One region of the Halomonas sp. KO116 genome, then DNA from elsewhere that is predicted to be linked to it. Evidence: predicted binding sites of a transcription regulator. Region 1 holds the regulator's gene; the other holds the start of a gene.

Region 1 (7,441 bases):
AAGCGTTCACGCCATTTTTCGAGCCGGTGAAACGCGTGGTCGCGCTGTTCCTGCTCTTGATCAATAGAGTCGAACACGCCTTGGATGGCGGCGAGGTCCTCTTTACGGATAAGTTTTCCGACGTACTGCATATGGCGGCGGCGGCCTTCATGAGAACGAATGCGTGAGGTTTCCTCGATAGCGCGCAGCATATCGTCAGAAAGGGGAAAGCGGGCGCGCTCTGCCGGTCGCATGGCGATTAACGTTTCCCCAAGTGCCTGTAAGGCATGCATTTCGCGTTTGAGTTGCGACTTGCTTGGGCGTTCTTCCTGCTCTTCTACTTCAACGGGGTCGGGACGTTGCTTACGCATAGTGTGGCTCACAGATAAAATTCGTGGCGGCATTATACCAGCTGCGAGTACAACATTGATTCGCCGATGACACTCTCTTGAAAGACTTCGGTTGAGAGACATTCGGTTGAGAAAGGAGGCCATATGGCACAGGCATTTGATGCATCCGCGCAGCAGTCGTTACTGATCGCGCGGGCCGAAGAGGCACTAGCGCTGGCAAAGCGCTTGGGCGCGGATGCTGCCGAAGTAGGCGCAAGCGTCGATCAGGGAATGGGTGTTAGCGTACGCCAGGGTGAAGTTGAAACGGTTGAGTTATCCCGTGATCAGGGCATCGCCGTGACGCTTTACGTAGGCCAGCGTAAAGGTAGTGCCTCATCAACGGATGCTAGCAGTGCCTCGATCCAGGCTGCGGTAGAAAAAGCGCTGGCGATTGCCCGCTATACCGGAGAAGACCCGGCCGCCGGGTTAGCCGATGCATCGTTGATGGCCGCCGAGTTACCCGATCTGGAAGTGCACTACCCCTGGGCACTCACAACCGATGAGGCGATCGAGCTAGCGCTTGCTTGCGAGCAGGCGGGGCGTGATGTTGACGGTATCTCGCAGTCGGATGGCGCTTCACTTTCGAGTGGTGAAGGCGTGCGCGTTTATGCCAATAGCCACGGTTTCCTCGGGACGCAGAAAGGCAGCAGCCATTCGCTTTCATGCATGCTGATTGCCCAGGATGCGAGCGGTATGCAGCGCGACTACGACTACACTTCTGCACGCGATCCCAAGGCATTGCGTGGCCCCGCCGCAGTGGGGCGCGAAGCTGCCGAACGTACGCTGCGCAGGCTTGGTGCAAAACGTCCGCCCACGGGTACCTTTCCAGTGCTGTTTGACCCATCACTGTCCAGTGGTTTGATTGGTCATTTACTGAGTGGTTTAGCCGGTGGTGCTTTATATCGTCAAGCCTCGTTTCTGTGTGATCGGCTTGGCACGCCGCTGTTTCCCGATTGGTTTAGCCTTGAAGAACGTCCAATGGAAATCGGTGCCACAGCGAGTTCGCCGTTTGATGGCGAGGGTGTGCAAACCCGTAATAATCGTTTTATCGATCAGGGCAGCATTGCCAGCTATATGCTCTCTTCCTACAGCGCTCGTCGGCTGGGTATGCAAACCACGGGCAATGCTGGTGGGGCACGTAATGTGCGTTTAGTGGCGCCACTGCAATCCCGTGACAGTCTATTAAAAGAGATGGGCCGGGGTATTTGGGTAACCGAACTGATGGGGCAGGGCGTTAACGGCGTGACCGGTGATTACTCACGTGGCGCAGCAGGGTTTTGGGTAGAGGATGGAAAAGTACAGTACCCGATCGAGGAGTTTACGATTGCCGGGAACCTGGAGCGGATGTTTGCCGGGTTAGTGGGAATTGGCGATGACACCGATACCCGTGGCAGTGTTCACACGGGTAGCTGGTTAATTGATGCCATGACCGTAGCGGGAGATTAAAAGCTACTGATCTTCTTCAAAACGAGCATCGAACAGCGCTTGAATAGCATCAAGTGCCTGTTCGGCGTCATCGCCTTCAGCATTGATGGTTAGCTCGGTACCGCAAGGGGCGGCGAGCATCAGCAGTGACATGATGTTGGCGGCGTCAGCGACCTGTTGCTGTTTTTGAACACGTATTGTCGCCGTGAACTGTTGGCCGCATTTTACCAGTTTGGTCGCCGCGCGTGCATGCAGGCCGCGTTGATTGGTAAGTGTGAGAATTCTTTCTGGCACCCTGGTTCCTTTTCGCCGAGTGGTGTCATTAATGGATAGAAGCGCTTAAGACGTTGCTTGCTGCTCGTCGGTCTGGGAGGTGCTGGCAGGCGGAGCAGCTGGCTGCTCATTTAATGTATACTGCAAGCCTAACTCGCGATGACGTAATTGAATTTCGCCCATACTGTGTACTAATCGCTCTGCTAGCTGTTCAACCATATAGACCGAGCGGTGTTGCCCACCGGTGCAGCCAATCGCAATAGTCATGTAGCTACGCTGGCTATCTTGGTAAGCGGGTAGCCAGCGCTCAAGCCAAGCCTGAATATCGTTACTCATGGCGTCTACGATGGGATAACCGCTTAAGAAGGCCACTATGTTCGCATCGCGGCCTGTGAATTGGCGTAGCGTTGGGTCCCAATAAGGGTTTGGCAGGCAGCGCACGTCGAAAACCAAATCAGCATCCAGCGGTACACCGCGCTTATAACCAAACGACTCAAGCGTCAGCGTGAGCTTATCGCGCCGCTGATGGGCGACCTGGTCAGTAATGCGACGACGTAAATCGTGAACCGATAGCCGTGAAGTATCGATCAATAAATCAGCCAGATCACGTATATCGTGTAGCGTCTCTTCTTCTTTATTGATGGCTTCTTCAAGTGTCATTTCGCTGTCGCGCGTGAGCGGGTGGCGACGACGAGTGGCGGAGTAACGCTCAAGCAATATGCGGGCGTCTGTGGTCAAATAGATCACTTGAAAAGCAATATTGCGTTGCCGCAGCTCCTCTAACATAGAGGGCAGTCGCTCTAGCGCGCCAGGCAAGTTACGTGCGTCAATGCTGACCGCCAAATGGGCTCGGTCGCCCTGGTCGCGTAGTTCGTCCACCAACGAACCCAGCAGCATGGCAGGAAGGTTATCAATCGCATAATAGCCAAGGTCCTCGAGCGCTTGTAAGGCGATAGATTTACCTGACCCAGAGCGGCCGCTAATGATCACAAGTTGCATAGAGTCTCTCTTTGCTTTGATCAAGCTGCGTTAAGGGGGTGAGCGCAAATCAACCTGCCGTTGAGTACCGCTTGGCAGGCTTAGGCCTTCAGGAGATTGTTTGCTCACGAATTTTAGCGGTAAGCAACTCAAGTAGTTCGCGCTGGCTGCCTGCTTTACGCAGCTTCTGACGCGTATCTGCATCGTTCATGATGGTCGCTACCTGGCCGAGCAGAGAGAGATGTGTGTCATCAGCCTCTTCTGGAACTAGCAATACAAACACCAGATCCACCGGGTCGCCGTCGATAGCATCAAAATCAATTGCTTCTGCGAGTTTTAAAAAACCAGCGATTGGGGCAGAGCAGTGAGGGCTACGCGCGTGGGGAATAGCCACGCCGTTACCAATCCCGGTACTGCCTAAGCGTTCACGGCCAATTAAACGGCTAAACACTTCTTGACTGTCCAGACTGGGGATATTTTGGGCAATAAAGGTGCTGAAAAACTCCAGCACCCTTTTTTTGCTGCCCCCGGGGACGTCAAAGAGAACACGTTCCGGGGGGAGTATGGTTTCCAACGTCATTGAATTAACGCACGCCTGCGCCTTGGGCGCGAGCTTGTGCTTTTTCCTTATGTTTAACGAGTTGACGATCAATTTTGTCCGCTAATGCGTCAATTGCGGCGTACATATCACTGTCTAAGGCTTCCGCATGCAAATCTGCTCCTGCTGCGTGCAGTGTACAGGCTGCCTGTTGGCGCTCTTTCTCCACAGATAAGGTGACTTGCACCGTGGTTATATTGTCGTAATGGCGCTCTACACGTTCAAGCTTTTCATTGACATAGTCACGCAAGGCGTCAGTCAGTTCTACGTGATGACCAGTGATATTAACTTGCATTGACGTACTCCTTATCCATCGGACTGTACTTCGATTGTAACCCTTTTTGCCGCGTTGCAAAGCCCTTGTCGAGAGTTTCCCTAAAACGTTGATTTGTGCTAGCGCAAACGACGTCGCTCGCTAGAGGAGGGAATGCCCATGGCTTCACGGTATTTAGCCACCGTTCGACGCGCTACTTGAATTCCCCCCTCTCCTAATAGCGTGACTAAGCGGCTATCAGAAAGCGGCTTGCCTGGCGGCTCCTCTTGAACCAATTTCTTAAGCCGAGCGCGGATAGCGGTGCTTGAATGGCTGTCACCATCCTGGCCGCTGACTTGGCTTGAGAAAAAGTATTTGAGTTCAAATACGCCGCGAGGCGTATGAATAAATTTCTGAGTGGTCACCCTGGAAATAGTCGATTCGTGCATTTCCACGGCCTCGGCGATATCGGCCAATATGAGCGGCTTCATGGCTTCTTCGCCGTGTTCTAAAAAGCCAATTTGCCGGGTGATAATCTCGCGGCCAACGCGCAGTAGCGTATCGTTGCGGCTAGAGAGGCTCTTGATCAGCCAGCGCGCTTCCTGCAGGTGTTCTTTTAAAAACTGATTATCCTGACTTTTATCCGCACGCTTTATTAAGCTGGCGTAGTCGGGCTGAATGCGCAGTCTTGGCAATGCCTCAGGATTGAGCTCTAAGTGCCAGCCTTCGTGGTCATGGCGTACGACCAGGTCGGGCGTTACGTAACTATCATCGGTATCGCCATAGGCGCTGCCTGGGCGTGGATCAAGGCTACGAATAAGGAGAATGACATCAGCCAGCTGGTCATCATCGAGTCCCAGGCGGCGTTTAAGTAAGCGCATGTCATCTTTGCCTAGTGCTTCCAGAAACTGCCGTACTAAGCGGCGGGCAGGAACCAGCAACGGCGTGTCATCGGGAAGAGTGGCCAGCTGCAGCATCAGGCACTCACGCAGGTCGCGGGCGAATATTCCTGTTGGCTCAAATTGCTGAAGCTTAAGTAGAATGGTTTCTACTTCGCGCTGGCTAAGCCCATCGACGCCTTGGGCGCGAAGCCCTTCACGGATGTCGTTGAGCGGCTGGGTTAAATAGCCATTAGCATCTAGCGCGTCGATAAGACTTTCTGCGACAAGTTGCTCTCGCGCGCCAAAATCAGTCATGGCGAGCTGCCACTGCAAATGCCCATGAAGACTCTGGCCAGCCGCTTGGCGCTCAAAATCAGGTCCTTCGCTGCTGGTGCCGCCGTGACTGCCCATATCTTGGTAGGTATCAGACCAGTCACTATCTACCGAGAGCTCGGTGGGAATGCTCTCTGACCACTCTTCCTCTTTGGGCTCGCTGGCAGCCTGTTCGCCAAATTCATCCTCTTGTTCCAGCATGGGGTTGGCATCTAGGGCCTGCTGAATTTCTTGTCGTAAGTCCAGCGTTGATAGCTGTAACAGGGCAATGGCCTGCTGCAGCTGAGGTGTCATGGTCAGCTGTGTGCCGATGCGCAGTTGAAGAGAAGCTTTCATGACCATCTGAGAACCACTCGTTAATCAGAATGCTCCACCCTAGTGCGAGTAGGTCTCCGGTGCAAGTGCAATAAGCATGCCATTGGTAGTAAAGTTGTTGGAGAGCGCTAATTAGACGTGAAAAATAAGCTAGAGGCGGAAATCGGCGCCTAGATAAACCTCTCGCACTTTCTGGTTAGTGAGTATCGAGGCTGGAGAGCCGCTGGCGATGATTTGACCATCGCCTACGATGTAGGCGATGTCACAAATATCCAGGGTTTCGCGCACGTTGTGGTCGGTGATCAGTACGCCGATGTGGCGCTGCTTTAATGCCCGAATAATGGTTTTGATCTCGCCCACCGAAATGGGGTCTACGCCAGCAAAGGGTTCGTCCAGCAGAATGAATGCGGGTTCTGTCGCCAGTGAGCGAGCAATCTCCACACGCCTGCGTTCACCGCCTGAAAGGCTCATGCCCAGGTTGTCGCGAATATGGGTAATGTGAAAATCTTCAAGTAGCGCTTCCAGGCGCTGCTCGCGGTCGCTACGGCTGAGCTTTTTGCGCGTTTCGAGTATCGCCATAATATTATCGGCAACCGATAATTTACGAAAAATAGACGCTTCTTGCGGAAGGTAGCCGATACCCGCCGCAGCGCGTTCATGCATTGGGGCGCGGGTTAGATCTACATCGTCGATACCCACTTTGCCAGCATCGGATTTCACCAGCCCCACAATCATATAAAACGAGGTGGTTTTACCCGCGCCGTTAGGGCCCAGTAAGCCCACAACGCTACCTTGGGAGATCTCTAAATTGATGTCTTTAACGACTCGGCGTCGCTTATAGCTTTTGGCCAAGTGGTGGGCATATAGGGTTTTGATTGGCGTGGTGTCTGTAGTTGCCAAGGCTTGGCTCCCTATTGTTCGGGCTGAAGCGTCATACGTATGCGCTGGGTTTCGCTGCCGTCAACGTCAGAGCGGGCCTGAATGACTTCACGGTCAATAAAATACTCAAGGCGACCGCCGGTGAAGGTGTCTTCTTGTTGCGTTAATTCGGCTTGGTCGATCAGCTCAACGCGGCGTTCAGCGACATGATAAATAATGCGCCTTGCCCACCCTTCCGTAGGGCCTTCTTGCCCTTCAGCTTGATGACGTAAGTAGGCGCGCTCACCGGTGGAGGTCGCGCGGGAGAGCTCGCCTGCCTCGTTGCGTTCGATCTCTACTCGCTCGCCACGTAATTGCATTCCGCCTTGGCGAATATCGACATTGCCTGTATAGACAGCGGTTCCCGCTCGCTGGTCAAGGTCTAAGCGGTCGGCTTCGACTTCTACCGGGGCCTGGCTGTTTTGGGCCAGTGCCGAGAGCGGTACCGCAAGGGCAAAAAGGGCGCTATATAGCAGTGATTTCATGGCAAATCCTGTTAGCGTTGCGTGGCCGGAGGGTGCGTGCCACGCACATTATCAGTTAAGCGCACTTGGCTTTCGTTAAGCCAGACGTCCATGCGCGACGCGTTCATTTGCTGGGGTGGCTGTTGTAGCACTACCGGTGTTTCACTCCATGCATGCTGGTTTAGCCCGTCATAGTGCAATAATTCGGTATCTAACTGCCAACCTTCATCCGGTGCGATCAGGCGAGCAGAGCCTGACATCAGCAAGACCTGAGTGGACGTGTTAAGCGTGCCTACATCGGCGCTAGCCAGCCACTGGCGGTTTTCGCTGTCGTATAAAATAGCTTCGGGCTCTTCCGTCCAGGTTTCACTACGCTGCGGCGTATGGATCAGACGTGAGGTTTTAAGCGCCTGTAATACGCTGCCCTTATCACCGAAAAGGGTGATCTCAGCGTTTTCCAGGACGTGGCCTGGCTCCTGGGCCTGCGCTCCAGGGTCAATGGCCGTGTCTTGAGGCCCCTGTGGGTCAAGCCACACCAGTAAAGCCCCCAAGGCTACCACCAGCCCGGCTAACCAAACGCGTACTTTTATCTGCTTCACCATTAGGTGCGACCGTGAAGGTAGGTGTCTAGCACC
Region 2 (7,441 bases), 330 kb from region 1:
ATGGTACCGATTTTTATGCCGTGCTGTTGAGCAAACGCTTCCAGTTCGGGGCGACGCGCCATACTGCCGTCGTCGTTCATGACCTCGCAGATCACCCCGCTGGGGTCACACCCTGCCAGCGCCGCCAAATCACACGCTGCTTCGGTATGCCCCGCACGGCGAAGCACGCCGCCGGGCTCTGCCATCAACGGGAAAATATGCCCCGGCTGAACGATATCAGAGGGCTTGGCATGGGGCGCCACTGCCGCTTGGACCGTGCGCGCGCGATCTGCGGCTGAAATACCGGTGGTAACGCCTTCGGTCGCTTCAATCGAGAGCGTAAATTTGGTGCCAAAGCCGGAGCCATTGTCACGCACCATAAGCGGCAAATTAAGCTGCTCACAGCGGGCACGGGTCATCGGCATACAGATAAGACCACGGGCGAAACGGGCCATGAAGTTGATATGCTCGGCCTGCACTTTTTCGGCGGCCATGATGATATCACCTTCGTTTTCGCGATCCTCATCGTCCATGAGAATCACCATTTTGCCCTGGCGGATATCTTCCACCAGCTCGGCGATAGGGGCTAAGCCTCTAGAGGAGGAGTGCGCCATGGAATCTCCAAAAGTTGTCGCGTAACGTTGCCGCAAAAAAGCTGTTGCGCCAGCTTGTAACGAAAAGTCGTCACGAAATAAGGTTGTCACGTTAGCTGCGATTTCGCGCGTCAGGGTACCTTGCTATCGCCAGTTGCGCTAGTCGACTGAGGGGAAGCGATAATGCGCCAATCGCGCCCCACCGCTCGCATATCATGAATGGTTAAACGTCGCTGATCGGCCATGCGTGAGAGTCCTGGCAGCGCAAATAGCGGTCGTGCCTCGCCACCTAACAGCGTGGGGGCAACAAACAGCTGCAGCTCATCGACCAGTCCCGCATCAAGCAGAGCACCCGCCAGGGTCGCGCCGGTTTCTACCAGCAGCTCATTAACCTGTTCGCTCTCGGCTAACCAATTCAGCATCAAGGCTAAATCAATGCGGCCATCACTACCGGCAGGCAACACCTGCACTTCAGCACCCGCTTTGGTTAACCGTTCGCGCTTTTCAGCCACATGGCCTGGGGTGGTCACCACCAAGGTTCGCCCCGGTTCGCTTAAACAGGCGGCCGCCAAGGGCAAGCGCAAATGGGTATCTAACACCACCCTTAGTGGTTGGCGCTGCACCACCTCATCGGCATTGGCAAGCGACAACTGCTCGGCGCGAAGAGTAAGCCGCGAGTCGTCCATGATAATCGATTCAACGCCGCTTAATATCGCACTGGAGCGCGCTCGCAGCCGCTGCACTTGCGTTCGCGCTTCGGGACCGGTAATCCACTGAGACTCACCGGATCCCATGGCCGTACGTCCATCTAAACTCATGGCCATTTTCAGGCGTACAAAGGGGCGCTGTGTGGTCATTCGGGCAATAAAGCCAGGGTTCAATGCCCGCGCTTCACTCTCAAGCAGGCCTACTGCCACCTCAATACCGGCTTCTTCAAGCAAGCGAATACCCCGGCCACTGACCTGGGGGTTGGGGTCCTGCATCGCAATCACTACCCGAGCCACCTTGGCCTTTTGCAGAGCAACCGCACACGGGCCGGTACGCCCAGTGTGCGAGCAAGGTTCAAGAGTGACGTAAGCCGTCGCGCCCTGGGCCCGTTCACCGGCTGCGATTAAGGCATGGATTTCCGCATGCGGCTCACCGGCTCGCCGATGAAAGCCTTCCCCAACGATCTGCTCATCGCGCACGATCACACAACCGACCCGAGGATTAGGATCGGTGGTGTAAAGCCCTTTGCGCGCCAGCTTAAGCGCCTGCGCCATATAACGGTAATCGTCTTGGCTAAACAGAGCGCTCATTTTGGCGGCTCGCTAGTGTGTCTCACTGTAGAAGAGGACGCTTGATTGGGCTCTTGGGAAAGCCGATCAATCTCAGCACGAAATTCATCCAAATCCTGAAACTTGCGGTACACCGAGGCAAAGCGGATGTAAGCCACATGGTCGAGGGTTTTCAGCGCCTGCATCACCGACTCACCAATATCACGGGCGTTGATCTCACGATCGCCTCGCGCACGGAGGGTTTGACGTATGCGCTCGACGGCCGCTTCAATGGCTTCCGCGCTGACCGGGCGCTTTTCAAGCGCACGCAGCATGCCCGCCCGGAGTTTGGCTTCATGAAAGCTTTCCCGGGAACCGTCTGACTTCACCACGCGAGGCATTACGAGTTCAGCAGTTTCGTAAGTGGTAAAGCGCTCCTGACAGCTCGCACACTGGCGACGACGGCGCACTTGATCGCCATCGGCCACCAATCGCGAATCGGTCACTCGAGTATCGTTTGCACCACAAAAAGGGCAATGCATAGCGGTCAACCTGTTGTCAGCTCGTGCTGGCGTGCCGCACGAGTTAGCGTGTTATAACCTGGCAATGAATATGCTATTAATGGCGTTTAAACCGGCATCAACGTCTTAAGCTAATGGATGTTAGCGTTTAAACGCGCTATCAACCTCGCATTGTAACGATTTGGCACACATGCTGCAGCGTTTGTGGCAGATTGTTTATCAGGAGCCACCCATGTCCCCCTTTGAGCAGACCGTGCACGGCTACCTCAGCCACCTATACGGGCCGCGTGCTGGCGAAGTGCAGCGCCGCTTAAATCAACACCTTGAGCATTTTCTGTCGCTTGCCCCTTTTTCGTCCGCCTCCGGCGATGCTCCTTCCAAAAAAGCACCTTCATGGAGCGAAAAAGATCAGTGGGTAATTAGCTATGGTGACTCCATTATAGAAGAGGGTGTGCCGCCACTGGCAGTCCTTAGCGATTTTCTTCAAGCGCGGCTGGGCGAGCGTATCAGCGGCGTGCATGTGCTGCCCTTCTTCCCGTGGAGTAGCGACGACGGCTTCTCGGTGATCCACTACCGGGAAGTGAATAGTGAGCTTGGCAACTGGTCGCATATCCGCGAGCTCGCCGGTCATTACGACCTGATGGCCGATTTGGTGCTCAACCATGTTTCCAGGGAGTCGCTCTGGTTTGTGGATTACCTGAGCGGCAGCCTGCCCGGCCGCGACTACTTCATCGAAGTTGACCCTGACACCGATGTCTCTCAGGTAGTTCGCCCCCGCAGCAACCCGTTGCTGGTACCTATTTCAACCCGGCGCGGCACCCGTTATCTATGGGCAACCTTCTCCGAAGACCAGCTCGATCTAAACTTTGAACATCCCGATGTTCTGCTGGAGTTCGTCGGCATTCTGCTCTTCTACCTGGAGCAGGGCACACGGATTATCCGCTTGGATGCGGTGGCTTTCTTATGGAAGCGGTTGGGCACCTCCTGTATTCACCTGCCGGAAACCCACACCGTGGTGCGTTTGCTTCGCGCGATTGTCGACCATGTCGCCCCCGGCACTCTGCTGATTACCGAAACCAACGTGCCGCACCAAGAGAACATCAGCTATTTCGGGCTTGAACGGCTCCCCAAGGGGCCGCCCGATGAAGCGCACATGATTTATCAATTCACGCTGCCGCCGCTGCTGCTCCATACCTTAACCCGTGGCGAGGCCAGCACGCTGCAAACCTGGCTTGCCAGCCTGCCGGTTCTGCCTGACCACTGTACTTACCTGAACTTTACCGCCAGCCATGACGGTATTGGTGTGCGCCCACTGGAAGGCCTACTGCCCGATCACGAGCGCGATGCACTGCTGGAGCTGATGCACAAATTCGGCGGTTTTGTCAGCATGCGCAGCAACCCGGATGGCAGCGACACGCCCTACGAGATCAACATCACCTGGTTTGAAGCCATGCGCGGCACCCGCCGTGGCCCGGATCCATGGCAAATAGCCCGCTTCCTCTGCAGCCAAGCGATCATGCTCAGCCTGCAGGGAATACCAGCCCTCTATATTCATACGCTGACGGGCACACTCAACGATGTAGAAGGCGTTGAGCGCAGTGGTCGCCTGCGCTCGATCAACCGGCGGCGCTGGCAGCGTAGCGAGCTGGATCTGCTACTGGATAGTCCTTCCACCCCTACCCACGATGTGTTTCATGCCTTAAACCGGCTGCTGGATCAGCGTCGTCAAGAACCCTGTTTTCACCCCAGTGCTGCTCAGCGGGTGTTGGAATCGCCCCCAGAATTGCTGGCGGTGGAACGTGGCCCCCTGCATGATGGCCGTCGTCTGCTGGCACTATATAACGTCACCGACCTGCCGCTCCCCTTAGCGAATGTGGGTGAGGCGGTAACCCAATCGCTGAACCAACACGCATGGCAGGCGCTTGACCCAAGCAACCCGTGGGTGGCCGAAGGCGCCCTGCCGCCTTATGCGGTGCGCTGGCTGGTGGCCACCGGTTAGTCGCGGCGCCTCCCCCGCCAGTTGCGACATAACGCCCCAGGGGCAACTAACATAATCCTTAAATAATCCAGTACTGCGATGATGCCAGTCCAAGATCACATGAAGGATCGTTACTGGTTATGTTGCAACAAAGCATCGCCCTTGGCCCGATGGGCTTTAGTATTCACCAGCTATTGATCGGCCTGGCCTTTTTATTGGCACTGCTGGCTGGCGCGCTGTTGGGAAGGCGCCATCGGGTAGCCGTCAGCGATACGCTGTTTACCCTGCTGCTGGTTGCCCTTGTCGGCGCGCGCCTGGTTTTTGTCCTGCGTTACTGGGGCGAATACGAGGGGCTACTTTCCCGCCTGGATATTCGAGATGGCGGCTTTGATATTGTCGGTGGTCTTGTCGCGGCACTGGCGTACGCCGGCTGGACGCTGTGGCGCTCCCCTCGCCAGCGGGTGCCACTTTCCGGTGCCCTACTGGCGGGCGGCTTTGTCTGGGGATTGACCGCCGCTAGCGCCACCATGATAGAGCATCAATCCCGGCCGTTGCCGGAGGTGGCGCTGACTACCCGTTCAGGCGAGCCCATTGACCTTCCCCACCTGTCACGCTCGACCCAGCAACCCATGGTGGTCAATTTATGGGCCAGCTGGTGTCCGCCCTGTATCCGTGAAATGCCGGTGTTTGCGCAAGCGCAGGATAATGAACCCGGCATCACCTTTGTGTTCGTTAACCAAGGGGAGTCGCTCGGCCAGATCAACGCTTTTATGGATGAGTACGGCTTTTCTCTCGATAACGTTTGGCAAGACCCACGCAATGCCGTTGGCCAGGCTACCGGCGCCAACGCGATGCCTACCACACTTTACTATGATGCCGACGGCCAACTCGTCAGCACTCATTTTGGCGAACTTTCCAGCGCCACCCTGCAGCAAGGATTGGAGCGTTTACGCTGATTGCTGCACGAGCCGACCACCTTTTTTCGCCTGGCTAACGTCAACTCACTCAACAGGATGTTGCAATGCGCTTGAACCACTACACCACTATCAGCCGTTTTGTTCTCCTGGCAGGGCTGGGAGGAGTATCCATAGGCTACGCCGATGATCTCCCTACCCCAGTACAGGCACTGGCCGACCAGGGCCTGGAAATTCATGGCCAGTTTGACGCCCCTGGCGGTTTGCGCGGCTATGGCGCCAGCGTTCAGGGCCAGGACATGGCCATTTACCTGACCCCAGATGGCGAGCACGCGGTGGTGGGGACACTGACGGACAGCGAGGGTAACGACCTCACTGAAGCGCAACTGGACGAGCACGTGCGTGCGCCTTTAGAAGCACAGACCTGGCAGCTTCTGAGCGAAAGTCATTGGATTCAGGATGGTGACGTGGATGCCTCCCGTGTGATTTACACCTTCACGGACGCCAACTGCCCCTATTGCCGCCAGCTTTGGCAAGACGTTCGCCCCTGGGTGGAAGCAGGTAAGGTACAGCTACGTCATATCATGGTCGGAATCTTAGCGCCCGACAGCCCTGGAAAAGCAGCCGCCCTACTCGGAGCCGGTGACCCGGCTGCGACGCTGCATGCCCATGAAAGTGGCCAGCAGGAAGTCGAAGCTAGCGCCCAACCAAGGGAAATTGAAGAACAAGTGTATACCAATAACCAGCTGTTCGAGGAGCTGGGGCTGTATGCTACCCCCACCTCGGTTTTTCAGCGGAAAACAGGGAACGGAAACGTGCGTCTTGACCGCATTCAGGGTATGCCCAGTGACGATCGGCTGATCGACATGATGGGCAGTGAAGCGCCCTGAAGCCGCGGCGTCACTCTTCAACGTCAGCTCGCGACACCGTGGTCGCGAGCTGACGTTACATCCTGCAGTGTTGCAACCGATTACCACTTTCACTCCTCCGATAAGTTTTCAAACCTCGGCATGCCTACATTCCAGGGTTTGATATCGCCTTTCTCTCCGAAGTTGTCATGGTCTCCCAGCACATGACCATCATGCTCGCGGGTTTGACCATAGAGTGAACGGCCATGGAACCGTTCAGCCGTCTCGGCGACATCCCCTGTATAGCGTGGGTCCTGAGGACGCTCCTGACTGGTGATGTAATAGGCAATATCCCAGGCCTGTTGATCACTGAGCGAGCGGGGCTGGCCAAGCGGCATGTTTTGATAAATGAAGCCCGCCATGGTTTCCAGCCGCGCAATGCCTGCTCCCCAGTTATTGGAGCCGTCACCCCAGGGCGGGGGAAACACGTACTCATCATTTTCATAGTGCCCGGCACCATTTTCCTGGTGGCATATCGAGCAGTTTTCCTGGTAGGCAGTTTCCCCTCTAGCGTAGCTGGGCTCTTCGGTCGGCTCTTCTGGCGCTGGGAAGCCACGACCATAAATCGGCTTGTCGGGATACATCGGTGCGCCGGTGGCCAGCCACTGGTGATAGGCACTGAGTGCCAACATTTCATCACTGCCATACTCCGGTGGTACGCCGTTCATGGAGTAGGCAAAGCAGCCGGCGATACGCTCTTCCAAGTTATTCACATGCTGGTTCTTGCCACGGAAGTCCGGCAGTGTAATGGCCGCTGTCCACACCGGGGCACTGAACGGCACCCGCCCTTCCCCCAGATGGCAACTGGAGCAGTTCATGTCATTGAAGACGTTCTCACCACGCAATTGCTGCGTATTAGTGAATAGATCATGACCGTAGCGGATGACTTTTTTCAGTTCTGGATGAATATCGGCACTTTCCAGATCTTCCATGGTGGGCGGTTCGTGCACCAGTTGGTTCAGCGCTGCATCCGCCCGCTCTTCCTGAGCAAAGACACTGGTGGCGTAAACGCTCATAACGATGCCGACTGTCAATGAACAGCCAGTAAGCGCTAAAACGAGAGGGCGTGGACAGGTTATCATTGTGTTGACTCCTGGTCGGCGGAGGCGGGTTGCTTGGCGTACCAGGCGGAGACAGCCTGGATGTCGTCATCACTCATGCGCTTGGCAATGGCGCCCATCAGGTTTTGCGGATCGTTGCTGCGTGTCTCGTTTTTCCACGCCGACAATTGGGTGCGGATGTAGCCGGCATGCTGGCCTGCAATGCCTGGGAAGGTGTCACCTACGCCCTTG

What was found. The regulator sigma-54, encoded in region 1, starts transcription at its own class of promoters, with help from an activator protein. The targets are predictions, from matches to a motif close to TGGCACNNNNNTTGCTNT.
Region 2: a site for sigma-54 is predicted at 2,532-2,549, ahead of KO116_RS14830 (sugar phosphorylase). Genes of this name have one in related genera too.

The regions. Positions count from the first base shown of each region.
Region 1 covers NZ_CP011052.1:2,884,342-2,891,782, reverse strand. The annotation lists gene yjgA (ribosome biogenesis factor YjgA) at 1-350, opposite strand, end outside; gene pmbA (metalloprotease PmbA) at 474-1,814, shown strand; gene KO116_RS13390 (HPr family phosphocarrier protein) at 1,818-2,087, opposite strand; gene rapZ (RNase adapter RapZ) at 2,133-3,065, opposite strand; gene KO116_RS13380 (PTS sugar transporter subunit IIA) at 3,154-3,624, opposite strand; gene hpf (ribosome hibernation-promoting factor, HPF/YfiA family) at 3,629-3,937, opposite strand; gene KO116_RS13370 (RNA polymerase factor sigma-54) at 4,036-5,451, opposite strand; gene lptB (LPS export ABC transporter ATP-binding protein) at 5,575-6,324, opposite strand; gene lptA (lipopolysaccharide transport periplasmic protein LptA) at 6,336-6,827, opposite strand; gene lptC (LPS export ABC transporter periplasmic protein LptC) at 6,839-7,408, opposite strand; gene KO116_RS13350 (KdsC family phosphatase) at 7,408-7,441, opposite strand, start outside.
Region 2 covers NZ_CP011052.1:3,216,136-3,223,576, forward strand. The annotation lists gene ribBA (bifunctional 3,4-dihydroxy-2-butanone-4-phosphate synthase/GTP cyclohydrolase II) at 1-593, opposite strand, end outside; gene ribD (bifunctional diaminohydroxyphosphoribosylaminopyrimidine deaminase/5-amino-6-(5-phosphoribosylamino)uracil reductase RibD) at 704-1,870, opposite strand; gene nrdR (transcriptional regulator NrdR) at 1,867-2,370, opposite strand; gene KO116_RS14830 (sugar phosphorylase) at 2,582-4,348, shown strand; gene KO116_RS14835 (TlpA family protein disulfide reductase) at 4,468-5,283, shown strand; gene dsbG (thiol:disulfide interchange protein DsbG) at 5,349-6,131, shown strand; gene KO116_RS14845 (c-type cytochrome) at 6,221-7,231, opposite strand; gene KO116_RS14850 (c-type cytochrome) at 7,228-7,441, opposite strand, start outside.